DNA from 2 places in the Streptomyces sp. NPDC047079 genome. Region 2 is predicted to be linked to the other one. Evidence: predicted binding sites of a transcription regulator. Region 2 holds the regulator's gene; the other holds the start of a gene.
What was found. Region 2 encodes HrcA, which represses chaperone genes, less so after heat shock. Its sites were predicted from a motif close to TTNGCACTCNGNNNNNCNGAGTGCNAA; they were not measured.
Positions count from the first base shown of each region.

Region 1: the regulator HrcA is predicted to act here: its motif matches at 1,605-1,631, upstream of groES (co-chaperone GroES).

Region 1 covers NZ_JBEYUZ010000002.1:349,509-352,819, forward strand. The annotation lists gene groL (chaperonin GroEL) at 1-1,002, opposite strand, end outside; gene groES (co-chaperone GroES) at 1,150-1,458, opposite strand; gene ABZ823_RS04065 (polysaccharide deacetylase family protein) at 1,674-2,453, opposite strand; gene ABZ823_RS04070 (hypothetical protein) at 2,489-2,620, opposite strand; gene ABZ823_RS04075 (methyltransferase domain-containing protein) at 2,765-3,311, shown strand, end outside.
Region 2 covers NZ_JBEYUZ010000001.1:499,242-502,552, forward strand. The annotation lists gene ABZ823_RS02175 (DUF3097 domain-containing protein) at 1-614, opposite strand, end outside; gene ABZ823_RS02180 (MBL fold metallo-hydrolase) at 661-1,395, opposite strand; gene hrcA (heat-inducible transcriptional repressor HrcA) at 1,591-2,607, shown strand; gene dnaJ (molecular chaperone DnaJ) at 2,608-3,311, shown strand, end outside.

The DNA of each region.
Region 1 (3,311 bases), on a different contig from region 2:
GTCGACGATGGTCGTGTCGTCCTTGGTGACGGTCACGCGGCGGGCGGTGCCCAGCACGTCCAGGCCGACCTGGTCGAGCTTGAGGCCGACCTCCTCGGAGACGACCGTGGCGCCGGTGAGGACCGCGATGTCCTGGAGCATCGCCTTGCGGCGGTCACCGAAGCCGGGGGCCTTGACGGCGACGGCGTTGAAGGTGCCGCGGATCTTGTTCACGACGAGGGTGGACAGGGCCTCGCCCTCGACGTCCTCGGCGATGATCAGCAGCGGCTTGGAGGAGCCCGACTGGATGATCTTCTCCAGCAGCGGCAGCAGGTCCGCGATCGCGGAGATCTTGCCCTGGTTGATGAGGATGTACGGCTCGTCGAGAACGGCCTCCATGCGCTCCTGGTCCGTCACGAAGTACGGCGACAGGTAGCCCTTGTCGAAGGCCATGCCCTCGGTGAAGTCGAGCTCCAGACCGAAGGTGTTGGACTCCTCGACGGTGATGACACCGTCCTTGCCGACCTTGTCCATCGCCTCGGCGATGAGCTCGCCGACCTGCTGGTCCTGGGCGGACAGCGCGGCGACGGCGGCGATGTCGGACTTCTCGTCGATCGGGCGGGCGGTGGCCAGCAGGTCCTCGGAGACCGCGGCGACGGCCGCGTCGATGCCCTTCTTCAGGGCGGCCGGGGAGGCACCCGCGGCGACGTTCTTCAGACCCTCGCGCACCAGCGCCTGGGCAAGCACGGTGGCGGTGGTGGTGCCGTCACCCGCGACGTCGTTGGTCTTGGTCGCCACCTCCTTCACCAGCTGGGCGCCGAGGTTCTCGTACGGGTCCTCGACCTCCACCTCACGGGCGATGGTGACGCCGTCGTTGGTGATGGTCGGGGCGCCGAACTTCTTGTCGATGACGACGTTGCGGCCCTTGGGGCCGATCGTCACCTTGACCGTGTCGGCAAGCTTGTTGACGCCGCGCTCGAGGGCGCGACGGGCGTCCTCGTCGAATTTCAGGATCTTCGCCATGGAGCGTTTCAGTCCTCTCGTTGCAATGCTCGGCCGCCCTCCCGGAGCGGCCGCCACCGCGGTGAAGAACGAACCGCGCCCCCGGCGCCCGGCTGATCAATGCTCGCGGGGCCAGGGGCGCAGCTCAAAGCAGTCTGCTTCGGTGAATTACTTCTCGATGATCGCGAGCACGTCGCGAGCCGAGAGAACGAGGTATTCCTCGTTGTTGTACTTCACCTCGGTGCCGCCGTACTTGCTGTACAGCACGACGTCGCCGACCTTGACGTCAAGCTCGACGCGCTTGCCGTCCTCGATGCGGCCCGGGCCCACGGCGAGGACGACGCCCTCCTGGGGCTTCTCCTTCGCGGTGTCCGGAATGACCAGGCCAGAGGCCGTGGTCTGCTCGGCGTCCAGCGGCTGGACCACGATGCGGTCCTCGAGCGGCTTGATGGCAACCTTGGAGCTGGCGGTCGTCACGATCCGACCTCCCCCTTCGGAGATCTCGCGGGGTTAACTGTCTGAGGTGGCGACCAGGTCGATCCGTCGTCGCGGGTGCCGGACCTGCCCGTCGCTTCTTTGGCACTCTCCGGTGGCGAGTGCCAGAGCCGAGACTATGACCGCGATTAGCACTCGGTCAAGCGGAGTGCCAACGCGTGGCGGCGCGGCGCGAAAGCGGGGTGCCCGGCTCCGGCCTACAGGTAGTCCTCCAGGCGCCCCACCGTGAATCCCCTCGCCTGGATACGGCGCAGGAGACGGGTCGTCTCGGCGGTCAGGGAGGCAAGGGGCCGGCTCGCTTCGTGGGGCCGCACGATGTCCCCCGCGTGGGGTGCCGCGCCCCAGCCGTGGCGGCTGTCGGGGCTCGAGCCGGGGCGCCACAGGATCAGCGCCTTGATGCCGCAGTCGGCCGCGGCCCGCAGCGTCGTCCGGTCGTATCTGCCGTACGGGGGCCGCAGCAGCCAGGGCAGCACGCCCAGCCGTGCTTTCAGCCGGTCGCGCTGGCCGCAGATCTCGGCACGCTGCTCCGCGTACGGGCGGCCGCGCAGCGTGGCGCGGTCCAGGGTGTGGTTCTGGATGACCGCACCGGCGGCCCGCAGCCGCGCGACGCGCGCGTAGCCCGGCCCCACGGCGGTGTCAGTGAGGAACACACTGACCGGAAGCCGCAGTTCACGGACCATGTCGACAAACCGGGGGTCGTTCTCGGCGCCCTCGTCGTAGGTCAGGAAGACGACCTTGTCGTGGGTGGGGACACGGTCGAGCACCAGCGGCAGGCCCTCGTCCCCCCGGCCCGGGGGGCGGGTCGGGCGGGGTGCGGGCGCGAGCGGGGCGGCGAGGCCCCAGCGCCGGTAGGCACGTTCATGGGGTGCGTGCGCGCGGTGGACCCGCTGCGCCGCCTTCTTGCCGAGCCGTTCGATGGGGTCGACGGACTGCGCGCAGCCGGACAGCAACGCGGCGACGAGTGCTCCGGCGAGCATCGCCCGCACGCGACGCCCTCCCCACGGCCGTCCCCTCACAGGTGGTCCTCCAGGCGCGCCACGGCGCAGCCCCCGCAGCCGGACGCGAGAGCGGTGACGGCGAGGACCGTGCGGGCCGCGGGGGTGGCCGCCGTGCGCCGCGCGTACCGTGCACCGGGGCACCTCACGCGCCTCTTGAAACCGTTCGCACACTTTCGGTCATTTTGTCGTACGAGCTGCATGCTGTCGGATCCTTGCAGCCGCCGACTGCCCCGGCGGGCCGACACCGCGGCCGGACGCACGCCATCCACCGACTGGCCGACAATGGCCCCGTGAACGACCTCTCCCTCGACTCCCTGCTCAGCCCCGAGGGCCGCGCCCTTCTCGACGAGGTGCACGGCACCGCCCCGGCCGAGGAACTGGCCGTCGCCACCCGGCTGCGCCGCGAGCACCCCGCCGAACTGGTCTCGGCGGCCCTCACCCAGGCGCGGCTGCGCGAGCGGGCGGCGGCGAAGTTCGGGGCCGAGGACGCGCGGCGGATGTTCTTCACGCCGAACGGCGTCGAGCAGTCGACCAGGACGACGGTCGCCGCCCACCGGGCGGAGCGGCTGCGGGCGCTCGGCGTGACCTCCGTCGCCGATCTGTGCTGTGGCATCGGCGGCGACGCGATCGCACTCGCGCGGGCCGGCATCCGGGTGCTGGCCGTGGACCGCGACCCGTTGACCGCGGCGGTGGCGCGGGAGAACGCCGAGGCGCTCGGCCTGTCCGCGCTGATCGAGGTGCGCGAGGCCGATGTCACACGCGTCGACGTCTCGGCGTACGACGCGGTGTTCGTGGATCCGGCACGGCGCGGCGGGCGCGGCCGCATCTTCGACCCGG
Region 2 (3,311 bases):
ATCCCCAGGACCGCCGGCTTCACGGCCTCCCAGATGTCGATGTACGGGTGGCCCACCACCAGCGCGTGCTCGCTCGTCACCGACTCGGCGATCCGCCACTCCTTGCTGCCGGGGACCAGATGGTCCACCAGGACGCCGAGACGGGCGTCGGGGCCGGGGGAGAAGGCGGAGACGATCGACGGCAGGTCGTCGACGCCCTCCAGGTACTCCACGACCACGCCCTCGATGCGCAGGTCGTCGCCCCACACCTTCTCGACGAGTTCCGCGTCGTGGCGGCCCTCCACATAGATACGGCCGGCGCGGGCCACCCTCGCGCGCGCCCCCGGGACGGCCACCGAACCCGACGCCGTACGCGTGGGACGCACCGGCGCCCTCGACGGGCGCACCAGTGTCACCGCCCGGCCCTCCAGCAGGAAGCCCCGCGGCTCCAGCGGGAACACCCGGTGCTTGCCGAAGCGGTCCTCCAGGGTCACCGTGCCCGCCTCGCAGCGGATCACCGCGCCGCAGAAGCCGGTGCGCGGCTCCTCGACCACCAGACCGGGGTCCGCCGGGACCTCGGGAACGGGCTTCGGCTTCTTCCACGGCGGGGTCAGGTCCGGTGAGTACTGGCGCATTCGGATGACGATAGGAGAAGTCCGGCCGCAGGGGCCGCGGAAGACGTCACGACACGCCGAAACGGGCCGCGAGTGCGTCGCGCTGCGCCCGGACGAACGCCGCGTCCACCACGGCACCGTGTCCCGGCACGTACACCGCGTCCGGGCCGCCCAGTTCGAGCAGCCGGTCCAGGGCCGCCGGCCAGTGCGAGGGAATCGCGTCCGGGCCCGCCTGGGGCTCGCCGGACTCCTCCACCAGGTCCCCGCAGAACACCACCTCCCGCTCGCCGGGCACGAGGACCACCAGATCGTGGGCCGTGTGGGCCGGGCCCACGTTCGCCAGCAGCACCCGCACCCCGCCCAGGTCCAGCGTCCATTCGCCCGAGACCTGGTGGCGCGGGCGGACCAGCGCGTCCGCCGCCTCGGCCGCCTCGGCCGCGTCCAGGCCGTGCCGCACCGCGTCGGCGACCAGCGCGTCCCGCTCGTGGACGAACACCGTGTCGACACCCACCGCCCCGAACACCTCCGTGCCCGTGAACGCCCCCGCCCCGAGGACATGGTCGAAGTGGGGGTGCGTCAGCGCGAGATGTGTCACATGCCGGTCCCCGCCGAGCGGCGCGAGCAGACGCCGCGCCCCGGTGCGCAGCCTCGCGCCCTCCCCCAGGCTCGACCCCGCGTCGATCATGAGCGCCGCATGATCCCCGACCACCAGTCCGGCCGTGCAGTCCCAGCCCGGAAGCCGCGTGCGCCCCGCCCGGGCGCTGAGCGCCTCCCACCCGGACCCTTCCCACCACACCGTCATGGCACGACGCTATCCGCAGACACCCGGCCCTGGCAGGGACACCCTGGGACAGGTCGGTACACCTCGGCACGGCATGGAGCCCGCCCTTGCCGGGGGCGTACCCGACGGCCGTACACTTGCCCCGGGAATGCTGGCACTCACCTGCGCAGAGTGCCAGGGGAAGCGTCAAGGGGACAGACCGCTGGAGGTGTGCGCATGCTCAGTGAACGCAGGCTCGAAGTGCTGCGCGCCATCGTCCAGGACTACGTGGGCACCGAGGAGCCGGTGGGTTCCAAGGCGCTCACCGAACGGCACAGTCTCGGTGTCTCCCCGGCCACCGTCCGCAACGACATGGCCGTGCTGGAGGAGGAGGGCTACATCGCCCAGCCGCACACCAGCGCCGGACGCATCCCCACGGACAAGGGCTACCGCCTCTTCGTCGACAAGCTCGCGGCCGTCAAGCCGATGAGCCCGCCCGAGCGCCGCGCGATCCAGAACTTCCTGGAGGGCGCCGTCGACCTCGACGACGTCGTGGCGCGTACGGTACGGCTGCTCGCGCAGCTCACCCGGCAGGTCGCCGTGGTGCAGTACCCGTCGCTGACCCGTTCGACGGTGCGGCACGTGGAGCTGCTGTCCATGGCGCCCGCACGGCTGATGCTCGTACTGATCACCGACACCGGCCGGGTGGAGCAGCGCATGATCGACTGCCCCGCGCCGTTTGGAGAAACGTCTCTCGCGGATCTGCGGGCGCGGCTCAACAGCCGGGTCGCCGGCCGCCGTTTCGCGGACGTCCCGCAACTGGTGCAGGACCTGTCCGAGGCCTTCGACCCGGAGGACCGGGGCACGGTCACCACGGTGCTCTCCACTCTCCTGGAGACGCTCGTGGAGGAGACCGAGGAGCGGCTGATCATCGGCGGCACCGCCAACCTCACCCGCTTCGTGCATGACTTCCCTCTCACCATCCGCCCCGTCCTGGAGGCGCTGGAGGAGCAGGTCGTCCTTCTCAAGTTGCTGGGCGAGGCAAAGGATCCGGCCATGCGGGTGCGTATCGGCCATGAGAACGCACACGAGGGACTCAACTCCACGTCGGTGGTCTCCGTGGGCTACGGTTCGGGCGGCGAGGCAGTAGCGAAACTCGGCGTGGTCGGACCGACCCGCATGGATTACCCGGGAACGATGGGAGCGGTACGAGCGGTGGCACGGTACGTCGGACAGATCCTGGCGGAGTCGTAAGTGGCCACGGACTACTACGCCGTACTCGGCGTGCGCCGCGACGCGTCGCAGGAAGAGATCAAGAAGGCGTTCCGCCGGCTCGCCCGCGAGCTGCACCCGGACGTCAACCCCGATCCCAAGACGCAGGAGCGGTTCAAGGAGATCAACGCCGCGTACGAGGTGCTCTCGGACCCGCAGAAGAAGCAGGTCTACGACCTCGGCGGCGACCCCCTGTCCCAGGCGGGCGCCGCAGGCGCGGGCGGCTTCGGCGCGGGCGGCTTCGGGAACTTCTCGGACATCATGGACGCGTTCTTCGGTACGGCGTCGCAGCGCGGTCCGCGCTCGCGCACCCGCCGGGGCCAGGACGCGATGATCCGCCTCGATGTGGAGCTGGACGAGGCGGCCTTCGGTACCACGAAGGACATCCAGGTCGACACGGCCGTCGTCTGCAACACCTGCAACGGCGAGGGCGCCGCGCCCGGTACGTCCGCGCAGACCTGTGACATGTGCCGTGGTCGCGGTGAGGTCTCGCAGGTCACGCGGTCCTTCCTGGGCCAGGTCATGACCTCCCGGCCCTGCCCCCAGTGCCAGGGCTTCGGCACGATCGTCCCGACCCCCTGCCCGGAGTGCGCGGGCGACGGCCGGGTGCGCTCCCGCCGGACGCTCACCGTCAAGATCCCCGCGGGCGTGGACAACGGCACCCGGATCCAGCTCGCCGGCGAGGG